2 regions of the Rhizobium sp. AN6A genome follow, and region 2 is predicted to be linked to the other one. Evidence: riboswitches for the same ligand, from Rfam matches in the RefSeq annotation. Region 2 holds a riboswitch; the other holds the start of a gene.

Region 1 (7,391 bases), 1.6 Mb from region 2:
GGCCATGCGTCACCATTTGCAAGGGCAGCAAGACCAGTGACAAGCCGGTCCATATTTTCCCGCCCGCCCTCGCGGAAGAAGGCGAGGACCGACGCCAACGTCTGGCGATCAACGGTCGAGGCCGCTTCGAGCTTTTCGTCTCTCTCACTGCATTCACCCGGCAGGAGCATAAGTTTTATGCCGCGTCGCCGAGCCATCGTGCTGAGCTGATCGACGCCGTAGCGCCAGCGCTCCGCGCCACCGAGAATCCGGATAAGGATCACACGGGCATGTTCGACCGTCTTTTCGATCCACAGATCGACCGACATCGGATGCCGAAGCTCGGAGAGGTTGGCGGCAGACAGGGACGGAAGCGCGCCCCCTGCCTGCCGCCATGCCTGTTCCAGCCCGGCAAGATCGCTTGCCGAAAAAGACAGCATCACCACATCCGATCTCGGCTGGTTGAGATCAACCGGCTCGATCAGGTCGTCCAGAGACGATGATGTGGTGGCGAGAATGTGCATCTCTATCAGGCGGCCAGCATCTGTTCGATCTTTTCGCGGTTGAGGCCCTTTTCGCCTATGACGACGAGGCGGCTGCGGCGTTCTTCACCGGCCGCCCAAGGGCGGTCGTAATAATGGTTGACGCGGCTACCGACTGCCTGCACCTGCAGGCGCATCGGCTTGGTGGATACTTCGACGAAACCTTTGATGCGCAGAACATTTTCCGCAGCCGCCGTCTCGGCGATACGAGCCGCCAGCGCTTCCGGATCGGTCACGGCCGGCAGATCGATGACGAAGCTGTCGAAATCGTCATGTTCGTGGTCGAGTTCACCATCGTGATGGGTGCGACGATTTTCGATATCCTCTTCAACCGCAAGACCGAGGCCGATCAGCACGGCCGGATCGATGGCGCCATTCGAGGCGACGACGATCTTTGCGGCCCGCGGCAAATGTTCGAGAATATGAGCTTTCGCCTTTTCCAGACCGGCACTATCGAGCAGATCCGCCTTGGTCAGCACGATAAGATCGGCACAGGCGATCTGATCCTCGAAAACCTCTTCGACCGGATCGTCGTGATCGAGCGCTTCGTCATTTGCGCGCTGGGCGGCAAGTGCTTCCATGTCATGCGCCACCTGCCCCTCGGCAAGGGCAGCGCCATCCACGACAGCCACAACAGCGTCAACCGTCACGCGGCTCTTGATGGCCGGCCATTGAAATGCCTGCACCAGTGGCTTGGGCAGGGCAAGGCCGGAGGTCTCGATGAGGATATGCTCCACCTTCGGCTGGCGGCTCAGAATCTGTTCGATTGCTGGCTGGAAATCATCCGCCACCGTGCAGCAGATGCAGCCATTGGCCAGCTCAACGATGTTTTCCTCCGGGCAGCTCTCAATGCCGCATCCCTTGAGGATATCGCCATCGATGCCGATATCACCGAATTCGTTGACGATGATGGCAAGCCGCTTGCCATCAAGCTTTTCGAGAAGACCGCGCAGCAGCGTGGTTTTTCCAGCCCCCAGAAAGCCGGTGACGATGGTGCAGGGAACGCGGTCCAGAAGGGTGCTCATGATCTCTCCTCGGTAAAATCGAATGGGGGAATGCGCGCCACCATGCCGCGCTTCAGTGTGTCGGGGCGGCCGCGCCAGGGCATCAGGCCATCTGAGGAGGCGGCCAGCATTTGCGCGCCCGTGAGCAGGTCTTCCGCATCGTTGGGCGTCAGCCCGCCGAATACATAGGACCAGCCATCGGCACCGCGCAACACGGCACTGAGGCCGCGTTTGCAATTGGCAAGACAATTGACGGAGCGAACATCGATGTCGGAGTCACGCGCTTTTGCGATGGCAGCTTCCGCAAGGATGGTGCCGGGGCGGGGCTCCGCATTGGGATCGGTGTCGTCGCGACAGCTTCGGCAGACAAAAACGACCACGCCGGAAGCTGTGTTGACTTCCATTGTCCCGTCCGCACAAGAAGATGTTGTGGTAATATCCAAACCGTTCCGCTTTCCGCGCCTTTAAACTCATCGGGGTGCGGATGTCGAAAACAGCGCACTGAGAAGCGCGGCTGCAAATAAATTCGACCGGCTGACCGGAGCACCCCGCCCGGCAGACGTTTTTTCCTGAAACGGCAGGTCTCCTGGCTTGCGGCTTTAAAACACCCTGCACCACCTTCCCGGACCAATTTTATGGTCTAGTGGCTTCATAGTGCGGGCTTACCGCTTACAGTTGCGGGGGCAGCCACGGAATGACCCGGTATGGGGTGGAACCGTGTTCCCTCTTAGCTTTTCCCGTTGCCGGGAAAAGACCGTCAGTGCCTTACCCTTAGGCTGAACGGGCGTGACGGTCAATGCTGCCGGCTTGTCGATTGCCGGGTGCGGCAAATTGAGTATAGTCGCCGCTCCGAATGGCGGGGGCATACGGTCCCGCGCCGCTGGACGAGAAGGAAAACGCGATGACACGCGATATCAGCGACAGCGAAGCCGAACGCCACCGGCAGAAAATGGTCAACCGCAAGACGGTTCAGGATGCCGAAGTCGCGGAAAAGACCATCGAAAAAGGTCTGCTGATGATCAATACCGGCCCTGGCAAAGGCAAGTCCACGGCCGCTTTCGGTCTTGCTTTACGCATGCTCGGCACAGGGCGGCGGGTCGGCGTCGTCCAATTCATCAAGGGCGCATGGTCGACGGGTGAACAGCAGGCCCTGGCTTTGTTCGGCGACAGGGTGGAATGGCGCACCATGGGCGAGGGATTTACCTGGGACACGCAGGACCTGAAGCGCGATGTCGCGGCAGCTAAAAAGGCCTGGGACGAAGCGAAAGCACTGATGGCTGATGAGACGATCGGATTGCTGGTTCTCGACGAACTGAACATTGCGCTCCGCTACGATTATCTGCCGCTGGAAGAGGTCGTCGAAACGCTTTCCAACCGTAGACCCGATCTGCATGTCATCGTTACCGGCCGCAACGCCAAACAACCGTTGATCGACGCTGCCGACATGGTGACGGAAATGACCCTCGTCAAACATCACTTCAAGGCGGGCGTAAAGGCGCAGGCCGGGATAGAATACTGACATGACTGCACGTGTGCTGATGTTTCAGGGAACCGGCTCCGATGTCGGCAAATCGCTGATGGTGGCTGGCCTTGCCCGCGCCTTCGTCAGGCGCGGCCTGTCCGTCATGCCGTTCAAGCCGCAGAACATGTCGAACAATGCGGCGGTCACCGCCGATGGCGGCGAGATCGGTCGCGCGCAGGCGCTGCAGGCGCGTGCAGCAGGCGTTCCGCTGTCGGTTCACATGAACCCTGTGCTTTTAAAGCCGCAGAGCGAAACCGGCGCACAGGTCGTCGTACAGGGCAAAATTGTCGGCAATGCCAAGGCTGCCGATTACCAGCACATGAAAGCCGGGCTGATGCCGCGTGTGCTGGAGAGCTTCGAGCACCTGAAACAACAGGCCGATCTGGTGCTGGTGGAAGGGGCGGGAAGTGCTTCCGAAATCAACCTCCGCGCCAACGACATCGCCAATATGGGTTTTGCCCGCGCCGCAGATGCTCCCGTGATCCTGATCGGCGATATCGACCGGGGCGGGGTCATCGCCAGCCTCGTGGGCACAAAAACCGTTCTCGAACGCGATGATGCCGCGATGATAGAGGGCTTCATCGTGAACCGCTTTCGCGGTGACCCTACGCTGTTTTCAGACGGCATGCAGATGATCGCGGAAAAGACCGGCTGGGCGTCCATCGGGCTATTGCCGCATTTTTCCGATGCTGCGAAATTGCCAGCGGAGGACGCCCTTGGGCTTACCGGCCCGGCGCAACAAAAGCCCGGCGCGAAAATCCGCATTGCCGTGCCGATCCTGCCGCATATTTCCAATTTCGACGATCTGGATCCGCTCGACATGGAGCCGGATGTGGAGCTGATCCGAGTGCGGCAGGGCGAGACCATTCCCGCCGATTGCCGGCTGGTTCTGCTCTGCGGTTCGAAATCCACCATAGCTGATCTCGCCGTGCTGAAGAATGCGGGCCTCGACATCGACATCAAGGCACATGTGCGCCGCGGCGGTTATGTTCTCGGTCTCTGCGGCGGATACCAGATGCTTGGAAAAACCGTTGCCGACCCTGACGGCATCGAAGGACCACCAATGACAGTCGATGGGTTGGGCCTGCTGGATGTGACGACGGTTTTGACCGGCGACAAGAGGCTCGTTTCCGTCCAGGGACAGAGTTTCGACGGAATTCCCTTATCCGGCTATGAAATGCATGTTGGCGAAACAACGGGTGCTGCGGGCAACCTGCCATTTTCGACCATTGACGGACATGACGATGGCGCAATTTCGCCCGATGGCCGCATCTTAGGCACCTATATCCACGGCCTGTTTGCGGATGACCGCCAGCGCGGGGCGTGGCTTGAGCGCCTTGGTGGGCAGGGCACGCAACTGAACTACGATGCGCAGGTGGATGCCGTTCTTGATCGCCTGGCGGCCCATATGGAGAACCACCTCGATCTCGACAGGCTGCTTTCTATAGCGCGATAAGGATCGCCAGCAATCCGAACAGCGCGATCAGCAAGAAGTCTGCGATCCTCGCCAGCCTGAGCGCCGTGCGAATATCGCCAGCAACCAGTGTCGCTCTTCCGCCTTCGCCCATGAAACGAGCCTCGATCATCTGCCCGCCATAGGAGCGCGGCCCTGCCAGCGCAAAGCCCAGTGCCCCGGCCAATGCCGCCTCCGGCCAGCCGGCATTGGGAGAGCGGTGATGCCGCGCATCGCGGCGTATCGCGGCAATAGCCCCTTTCGGTGATGCACCCTTCACGAAAAACGCGGCGACCACGAAAAGACCGCCGCTCAGTCTCGATGCCGGCAAATTGACCAGATCGTCCAGCCGGGCCGACGCCCAACCAAAGGCCTCATGGCGTGGCGAGCGATGACCGATCATGCTGTCGGCCGTGTTGATTGCCTTATAACCCGCACCGCCTGGCAGCCCCAGAAGACCAAGCCAGAGGGAAGGGGCGACAATGCCGTCAGAGAAATTTTCAGCCAGACTTTCAATCGCCGCCCGGCAGATTGCCGCCTCATCCAGCGCCTGCGGATCGCGCCCGACGATCATGGAGACAGCTTTGCGCCCGCCGTCCACCCCCTCGCGTTCCAGCGCAATGGCGACAGCCTCCACATGCTGTTCCAGACTTTTTTGGGCCGGAAGTGACGCCCCAAGCACCGCAACAAGCAACAAACCAAGGGGCAATAAAAGCAGAACCGATTGCACTAACCATGCAACAAGCACCGTCAGCGCCAGAAAAACGGAAAGCGCCACGACGCCTGCCACCTTGCGCTGCGAAAATGAAGCACTCTCCCGGTTCCATTTTTTGTCCAGCAGCGCGATAAGCGAACCGATCCAGGTGACGGGATGACCGATGCGTTTGAACAGCCAGTCCGGATATCCAGTCAGGCGTTCGATCAAGAGCGACAGAAAAGCGAGAGCAAAGAACATGGGCGATAAGGTACCGGAAAAGGCGCAGGCTGCGATCCCTCACGGCGGCAATCTCGGCAAGGCGCGTCTGATGTTTCCTGAAGCGCCGGAACCGTGGATCGACCTGTCGACCGGGATCAATCCGCACTCCTACCCGCATTCTCCCGTTCCCGCCAGCGCATTTGCCCGCCTGCCGGAGCCTGACGCAGCCGAAGAATTGAAAAGGCTCGCCGTCGCCTCTTTCGGCGCACCATCCGCAGGGCATATGGCACTGTCCCCCGGCACCCAGATGCTGATGCCATTGCTGGCTCACCTGGCACTCGAACGCGGAGCGAAAAGCGGAGCCGTGCTCTCCCCCGCTTATGCCGAACATGCCCGCACCGCGCGCATGGCCGGACTGACAGTGACCGAGGTAGACCATATCAGTGATCTGTCAGCTTACGACTATGCGGTGGTGGTCAATCCCAACAACCCCGATGGTCGCGTCACGGATCGAGAAGCTTTGTTGTCGCTGGCCGAGGCGATGCGCCGCAAAGGCGGCCTGCTTGTCGTAGACGAGGCCTTTATCGAGACAGGACATACGGAAAGTCTTGCAAATGCCGCAGGGCGCGACGCGCTGGTGGTGCTGCGATCCTTCGGCAAGTTCTACGGCATGGCAGGGGTCCGGCTCGGTTTTGCGCTTGCGCATCCCGACATCGCTGCGGAACTGGAGGCAAGGCTTGGCCCTTGGGCAGTATCCGGGCCGGCGCTCAATATCGCGACGCAGGCTTTGGCGGACAGGGAATGGCAATCATCCATGCGCCTCCGTCTTGCGGCAGAAGCACAGCGCTTGAGTGAATTGCTGGAAAAAGTAGGCCTGAAGATTGCCGGCGGTACGTCCCTGTTTACCCTGGTGCGGGACCACCGGGCCAAAGAACTGTTCGATCACCTTGGCCGGCACGGCATTCTGGTGCGCATTTTTGATGAAAGGCCGAACGACATGCGTTTCGGCCTTCCCGGCAGCGAAGAGGAGTGGCAGCGCCTCACGGAAGCGCTGTTATCCTTCAATCATCCCTTGAACGTGTAGGTCGCGATAGAATCCGGCTTCATTTCAATGGAGAAACCGGGCAGCTTCGGCGGCATGTACGCGGCATTGCGAATATCGCAGGGTTCGATGAAATGCTCGTGCAGATGGTCGACATATTCGATCACGCGGCCTTCCTTGGTGCCGGAAACCACGAGATAGTCGATCATCGACAGATGCTGCACATATTCGCAAAGGCCGACGCCACCGGCATGCGGCCAGACCGGCAAATTGTATTTGGCAGCAATCAACAGAACGGCCAGCACCTCGTTGAGACCACCCATACGGCAGCTGTCGATCTGCACCACGTCGATTGCACCTTCGGCGATGAACTGCTTGAACATGATACGGTTCTGGCACATTTCTCCGGTCGCCACCTTCACGGAGCCGATGGCTGCACGGATCTTGCGATGGCCGGCGACATCGTCCGGGCTGGTCGGCTCCTCGATGAAGAAGGGCTTGGCGAAGGCAAGCTGCTTGACCCAATCAATCGCCTGATCCACTTCCCACACCTGGTTGGCGTCGATCATCAGATAACGGTCGGGGCCGATCACCTCGCGGGCGATGGTGAGGCGGCGGATATCGTCTTCGAGATCACGGCCAACCTTCATCTTTACATGGTTGAAACCGGCATCGATCGCTTCCTGGCAAAGACGGCGCAGCTTGGCGTCGTCATAACCGAGCCAGCCGGCTGATGTGGTGTAGCAGGCGTAGCCTTCGTTCTTCAGCGTCTCGATACGTTCCTTTTTGCCGCTTTCGGCTTTTTTGAGGATCGCAAGCGCATCGTCCTTCGTCAGCACGTCAGTCAGATAGCGGTAATCGACGATATCGGCGATTTCTTCCGGGCTCATATCGGCAACAAGCTGCCAGACGGGTTTGCCCGCCTTTTTGGCC
Region 2 (7,391 bases):
CTGCGGCTTTCTTCCCTCTCAGAACCAGACTCGTGTTGCAGCAACATGACAATGGCCGGTTTTTATATGGAATATGACTGATGGCATCACGAAAACGCGAATAAGCCATGCCCGCATTTGCATGAGGGGGCGGCAAATAACGGCTGTACCATGGGAAAGTTTGTTGTATTCAGAGGGCCGGAATTGAACCAGACATGACGGTGGAAGACATGACCTCTCACGATAAGAACAACACGCCCGCCAACACGGCAAAGGCCGACATCGAGGAACAGGCGCTCTTTTTCCACCGCTACCCGCGCCCCGGCAAGCTGGAAATCCAGGCTACCAAGCCCCTTGGCAACCAGCGCGATCTGGCGCTTGCCTACTCGCCGGGTGTCGCCGCCCCCTGCCTCGCCATCCATGAAAATCCGGAAATGGCAGCGGAATATACCGCCCGCGCCAATCTCGTTGCAGTGATTTCCAACGGTACGGCAGTGCTTGGCCTTGGCAATATCGGCCCGCTTGCGTCCAAGCCTGTTATGGAGGGCAAGGCCGTCCTCTTCAAGAAATTCGCCGGCATCGACGTTTTCGATATCGAGATCGATGCGCCCGGCATAAACGACATGGTCTCCACCATCGCAGCGCTGGAACCCACCTTCGGCGGCATCAACCTTGAAGACATCAAGGCGCCCGAATGTTTCGAGGTGGAGCGCCAGCTGCGCGAGAAGATGAACATACCCGTCTTCCACGACGATCAGCACGGCACGGCGATCATCGTCGCCGCCGCCGTCACCAACGCGCTGGAACTGGCCGGAAAATCGCTTTCGAGCGTCAAGATCGTTGCGTCAGGCGCCGGTGCGGCAGCCCTTGCCTGCCTCAACCTGCTTGTCGCCATGGGCGCAAAGAAAGAAAACATCTGGGTCCACGATATCGAGGGCTTGGTTTATGACGGCCGCAACTCGCTGATGGACGAGTGGAAGGAAGTCTACGCGCAGAAGACCGACAAGCGGGTTCTGGCCGACTCGATCGACGGCGCGGATGTCTTCCTCGGTCTTTCGGCGGCAGGCGTGCTGAAGCCGGAACTTCTGGAGCGCATGGCGGAAAATCCGCTGATCCTGGCGCTTGCCAACCCCAATCCGGAAATCATGCCGGAGGTGGCCCGTGCTGCCCGCCCGGATGCGATGATCTGCACCGGCCGTTCGGACTTCCCGAACCAGGTCAACAACGTGCTGTGCTTCCCCTATATCTTCCGCGGCGCGCTGGATTGCGGCGCAACCACGATCAACGAGGAAATGAAGATGGCCGCTGTGCAGGCCATTGCCGAGCTTGCCCGCGAGGAAGTCTCGGAAGTCGCCGCCAAGGCCTATAGCGGCGAAACGCCGATCTTCGGCCCGAACTACCTCATTCCCTCGCCTTTCGATCCGCGTCTCATCCTGCGCATCGCGCCGGCCGTTGCCCGTGCTGCCGCCGCAAGCGGTGTCGCCGCCCGCCCGATCAGCGATTTCGAAGCCTATCTCGACCAGCTGAACCGCTTCGTCTGGCGTTCCGGCTTCATCATGAAACCGGTCTTCAACGCCGCCAAGGTTGCCGAAAAGAAGCGCATCATCTTTGCTGAAGGCGAAGACGAACGCGTGCTGCGCGCCGCACAGGTGCTTCTGGAAGAAGGCACCGGCATCCCGATCCTCATCGGTCGCCCGCAGATCATCGAAACGCGCCTGAAGCGCTTCGGCCTGCGCATCCGTCCGAATACCGATTTTGCGGTGGTCAATCCCGAAGACGATCCGCGTTACCGCGACTACGTCGATGATTATTTCGCCCTCGTCGGCCGCGCCGGCATCAACCCGGAGGCGGCCCGCACCATCGTGCGCACCAACTCCACGGTCATCGGCGCGCTGTCGGTGAAGCGTGGTGAGGCGGATGCGCTGATCTGCGGTCTGGAAGGCCGTTACGACCGGCACCTGCGCGACGTGAACCAAATCATCGGCAAGCAGGAAAGCGTTCGCTCTTTCGCAGGCCTCAGCCTGCTCATCACCCAGCAGGGCGCGCTGTTCCTCACCGACACCTTCGTCAACAACGATCCGACCTCCGAAGAAGTGGCTGAAATGGCCATTCTCGCGGCAAAGGAAATCCGCCGCTTCGGCATCACGCCGAAGATCGCGCTCGCCAGCCACTCCAATTTCGGGTCGCGCGATTCGGAAAGCGCCCGCAAGATGCGCCGCGCCCTGAAGATCGTGCAGGCAGCGGCACCCGAATTGGAAGTGGACGGCGAAATGCAGGGCGGCTCGGCACTTTCGGAAGCGCTGCGCAAGCGCGCGATGCCCAACAGCGTGCTGACCGGCGAAGCGAACCTGCTGGTCTTCCCGAACCTCGATGCCGCAAACATCACGCTCGGCGTCACCCGCACGCTGACGGAGGGCCTGCATGTCGGCCCCATCCTGCTTGGCACGGCACTTCCCGCCCACATCCTGTCGCCCAGCGTCACCTCGCGCGGCGTTGTCAACATGGCGGCCTTTGCCGTCGTGCAGGCATCGCACCCTTCGGTGTGATGTTGTGGGGGTGTGATGTTGCGGGCGCATTAACGCAATTTTGAACATGCTGTTGCCGCATTGCGGCAACAGCTTATGTTATCTTCCTGAAACACGGATTTCGTGAAGTATAACGCCCTCTCCTCCCGCGCTGAGGGAGACATCGAACGGACGGACAATTGACCCGGCACCACCGCCGCATCATCGGCCTCCTGCTTCCCCTTCTTTTCACAGCCCCGGTCGCCTCTTTCGCGGATGAGGTCTGCGATACGCTCCATGCGCAACTGCGCGAGCCTCCACGCGTCATCGGCAATACGGCCGAGGTACGGCGTTACGCCAATGCGCTCACCCGCCAGAACATCGAGATTCGCAGGATCAGGAACGATCTGCGCCGTTACGGCTGTTCATCCGCAAGCGTCACCGTTTATGGCAGCCCGAATGCCGACCTCTGCGCAGAGATCAGCGACGCGATGGCGGATGCGCAGAGCGAACGCGATGCCATCATCCGTGACCGCGACGATGCCATGGCGGCCCAGGGCAGCGATGATGGCGACATCAGACGCCAGCGCATTCTCGCCGCCCTTGACGCCAATGGCTGCAGCGCCATTCCGGAAACGGAAGCGCGCCAGCCGACGGCCCCCGATGTGACACGTTACCCCGACGCCTTCGGCCAACAGGGCAATCCGCCGGGACAGGCAGGGCTTTCGCCCTACCCCAATGCCGCTGCGGAAGGCGGGCTCCGGACGCTGTGCGTGCGCACCTGCGACGGCTCGTTTTTCCCCATCGCTTCCAATGCCTCGCCGCTCGATTTCCGTGCGCAGGCCGAACAATGCCAGAAAATGTGTCCGGGTACGCAGACGGAGCTTTATTTCCACTCCATGACGGAGCAGGAAACGGCTGACATGGTCTCGGCTGAAACGGGAAAGCCCTACAAGGACCTGCCGACCGCCTTTGCCTATCGAAATGCCTCAACCAAAGCCCCAGGCTGCGCCTGCAACATGGCCGCCTATCACGAGGAGATGAAGCAGCAGGAGGCTGCGCGGCCGGAAGCTGAGAAACCCTATTCCAGCATCACGACCATTCCATCACCGCAAGGTGACACCCCTCAGAAACCCACCGAACTGCAGCAGGCCGCAAAACCGCCGGAACAACCGGTTCCGGAACGCGACTATGACCCGAACAACAGCAAGGTCCGCGTCATCGGCCCTAAATTCCTGCCCGACCAGACAGGCCGGATCGACCTGAAAAACCCGGCGCTGAAGGGCATTCAGCCGCAGCAATAGCTCCTATCAAGCACCCGGTATGGAGTTGGCAACGCTCTGTCTCACTCACAAGACGGTCGCGTCTTCTCTTTACCGCCCACCCCAGCGATTGCGAAACACCAGTTCCTCCAGCGGCACGCGCTGGCGCCAACCCTTCACCGCCAGTTCCGGCTCGGTATAAAGTGTATCGACGCGGCCGAGGCATAGCCAGGCGACGATCTCGATGTGGTCGGGGATTTCCAGAATGGTGCGAATGTCGCTATCGTGGAAAATGCTGACCCAGCCGACGCCGATGCCTTCGGCGCGCGCTGCAAGCCACAGGTTCTGGATGGCGCAGACGGTGGAATAGACATCCGTGCGCGGATTGTGGGTGCGGCCCAGCACCATCTTGCCGCCACGTGTCGGATCGCAGGTGACGCAGATGCTGAGCGGCGCCTTGCGGATGCCCTCAAGCTTGAGGCTGCGGTAAAGCGCCTGCTGCTCCCCCTCGAACATCGCCGCCGCCTCGCCATTGGCGCGGCTGAAGGCAACCCAGGCTGCCTGCCTGACCGCACCGTCAGTGACGAGCGTGAAATTCCACGGCTGCATGAAACCGACGGAGGGCGCGGAATGCGCCGCCTTCAGCAAGCGCTCGACCACATCTTCCGGCAATGGATCCGGAAGGAACTGATCGCGCACATCACGGCGGGTTTCGATGGCACGGTAGATCGCCTCTCGCTCCCCCTCGGAAAACGGGTAGGCGGGCGAAAGCGCGTGATCGAATGCATTGCCGTCGAGCGAACTGGTCGCGAGTGGATCGGTCGGCATCGTCTATCCCCAACAATGCTGGCGCGCTGCCACGAAAACCGGCTCCGGTTTTCGCCTGCACAACGCGCTGCTGCAACAACCTGCCGCCGTCCACGCGGTCTGGTCTATCCTGTCAGGCCGGTCTTCTGACTCGGCTTCATCCGCCCGCTTTCGCCTTCCCGAATGGATTCAGTGGCATCAAGAAAAAGGGCATCCGCCTCACAGCGCTGGGCACGTTCCGGTCTTGCACCGGATTCCCGATTCTCCCGCCGTAAAGGGCGGGCACCTGACGAAGAAGCTTATGAGCAACAAAGATTGCAAATACAAGTATCTTGCGCAGCGATGCGGCAATGTGACCGTGGCCTCACCTGCGTCATCGCGGCCTTGAGCCGGAATTCCAACCAGCTCAGCTCTTTCGGCTGAAAAGCGGCCTTTCGCCGCGCAGACGCGCGCCGGCTGAAGCACCCCTACCGCATCACCCAACGGGAAAATACCGCACATAAGCGAACTCATCCCCGTCAGGTGACCAGTTGGGCGAATTCATCGTTCCCTGCCCGCCGAAAAGGTCAAACAGCGTCTCGACATTGCCGCCATCCATATCCATCAGCCGCACGCGCACATCGAGGTCGCGCGGATGGTCGAAGACATCGGCGTCGTAGGAGACGAAGACGACCTTGTCACCGCTGGGGGACGGATGCGGGAACCAGTCGCCATAGGCGCTGTCAGTGATACGCTCGACGGCCGAGCCATCCACCCGCACCCGCCAGATCTGCATCTGGCCGGTGCGGCTGGAGTTGAAATAGATCCATTCTCCATCCGACGAATAATCCGGCCCGTCATTACGGCCTTCACCATGGGTAAGGCGTGTCTCAACGCCGCTGTCTATGTCCATGGAATAAATATCGAAAACCTGATCGCGAATGCCGCAATAGGCGAAACCTTTCCCGTCCGGCGACCAGCCGTGCCAGTAGGAGGGAAGGTTCCTCGTCATCAGCCGCGGCGTTCCGCCCGTCGATGGCAAAAGGTAGATGGCACTCTTGCCGAACTCCACCTTGTCGGAAATGGCATAAAGCGAACCGTCAGGCGAAATGCCGTGGTCATTGTTGCAGATTGTCGCAAAGCCGGTATCGACCGTTTCCGGCGAAGGGTCGCCGGCAAGTGACAGGCGGTAAAGCAGGCCATCGCAGTTCAGAAGCAGATATTTCCCGTCCGGCGACCAGTTCGGCGCCTCAAACAGCTCCGGCGTCTGCCAGACCACCCGCATCTGCCGGGTGCGGATGTTGAAGATTTCGATGGAACTGCGCATGCTGCCTCCCGGGCCTGTCGATCGTCTGACGTGGAGCGTTGAATGGCACAAACATTCCGTTTGCATCCACCACCGCCGTGACTATGATCCTATTGCCGCAGGCACCGCCCTGCAAATTCAAATAGGAAAAAACAGCAGCGTTCCGGCACCGCCCGCACCCCTGCCCGTTTCTCCCAGATCCGAGGTTCCGCGATGAATACCATCGCCGATCACGGCATCCGCTTCGGTCGGATCGCCGCAATGCTTCCTGTCAAGAATATCGAAAAGGCCCATGACTTTTATGTCCGTGTGCTGGGCTTTGAAAAGACCTTCGAAAACGGCAACCCTGTCGGTTTCATGATCCTGAAACAAGGTAGTGCCGAGTTGCACCTGACATTGCAGTCAACGCACAAACCGGCCCCCTTCAATGTGGCGCATATGCTGGTCAGCGACGTCGACGCGCTGCACGCGCTTTGCAAAAGCCACGGGCTTCGCATCATCAAAAGTCTTCAAGACAAGGATTATGGCCTGCGGGCCTTCGTTTTCGAAGACCCGGATGGCAACCGCATCGATGTGGGGCAGGTTATTTAACGAGATAGGGAAACGGCGCGGCGTGTCCGCGCCGTTGGAGGGAAATGATGCGTCTTCGACATCGATATATGGCGAAGTCGCAGCATCCGCACTCCGTCACCCCGAACTAAACCCGGGGTCCAGCAAGCTCCCTCCACGCCGTCCTTCGACTACCTGTCCCTGAACCGGTTGGTAATCGGATAACGGCGATCGCGGCCGAAGTTCTTCTTGGTGATCTTCACCCCGGGCGCGGATTGGCGGCGTTTGTATTCGGCGAGATAGAGCAGATGCTCGATCCGGTGCACCGTCGCGATATCATGGCCACGCGCGAGGATTTCCTCGACCGACATTTCCTTTTCCACCAGGCACTCCAGAATATCGTCCAGCACCGGATAGGGCGGCAGTGAATCCTGGTCTGTCTGGTTGGGGCGCAATTCGGCGGATGGCGCCTTGGAGATGATATTGGCGGGGATCACTTCGCCGGACGGCCCGAGCGCGCCCGGCGGCACATGGGAATTGCGCCAGCTGGAGATGGCGTAGACCTGCATCTTGTAGAGGTCCTTGATGGGATTGAAACCGCCATTCATGTCGCCATAAAGCGTCGCATACCCCACCGACATTTCCGACTTGTTGCCTGTTGTCACCACCATCGAGCCGAACTTGTTGGAAACAGCCATGAGAATGGTGCCGCGTGTGCGGCTCTGCAGGTTTTCTTCGGTAATGCCTTCTTCCGTGCCTTCGAACATTTCCGAAAGCGCCGACAGGAACCCATCCACCGGTTCGGCGATCGGCACGATATCGTAACGGCAGCCGAGCGCTCTGGCGCAATCGGCTGCGTCCTTCAGCGAATCCTCGGAGGTGTAACGATAGGGCAGCATGATGCAGCGCACCCGCTCTTCGCCCAGCGCATCAACAGCAAGCGCAGCGCAGATCGCCGAATCGATACCGCCGGAAAGGCCGAGAACCACGCTCTTGAAGCCGTTC

What was found. A riboswitch is a leader RNA that binds a small molecule or an ion and turns the genes downstream of it on or off. The one in region 2 is predicted to bind cobalamin.
Region 1: it holds a riboswitch for cobalamin, as region 2 does, so the genes downstream of both, CRO62_RS17505 (DUF1636 family protein) here and bluB (5,6-dimethylbenzimidazole synthase) in region 2, are expected to answer to the same signal.

The regions. Positions count from the first base shown of each region.
Region 1 covers NZ_OCNC01000004.1:1,022,766-1,030,156, forward strand. Annotated here, with positions in the region: gene cobN (cobaltochelatase subunit CobN) at 1-503, opposite strand, end outside; gene cobW (cobalamin biosynthesis protein CobW) at 509-1,546, opposite strand; gene CRO62_RS17505 (DUF1636 family protein) at 1,543-1,929, opposite strand; cobalamin riboswitch at 2,084-2,299, opposite strand; gene cobO (cob(I)yrinic acid a,c-diamide adenosyltransferase) at 2,427-3,044, shown strand; gene CRO62_RS17515 (cobyric acid synthase) at 3,046-4,503, shown strand; gene cbiB (adenosylcobinamide-phosphate synthase CbiB) at 4,490-5,455, opposite strand; gene cobD (threonine-phosphate decarboxylase CobD) at 5,454-6,500, shown strand; gene CRO62_RS17530 (L-fuconate dehydratase) at 6,482-7,391, opposite strand, start outside.
Region 2 covers NZ_OCNC01000004.1:2,655,131-2,662,521, forward strand. Annotated here, with positions in the region: gene CRO62_RS25685 (NADP-dependent malic enzyme) at 210-2,525, shown strand; gene CRO62_RS25690 (DUF2865 domain-containing protein) at 2,684-3,787, shown strand; gene bluB (5,6-dimethylbenzimidazole synthase) at 3,857-4,573, opposite strand; cobalamin riboswitch at 4,671-4,857, opposite strand; gene CRO62_RS25700 (TolB family protein) at 5,028-5,858, opposite strand; gene CRO62_RS25705 (glyoxalase superfamily protein) at 6,051-6,428, shown strand; gene CRO62_RS25710 (NAD+ synthase) at 6,578-7,391, opposite strand, start outside.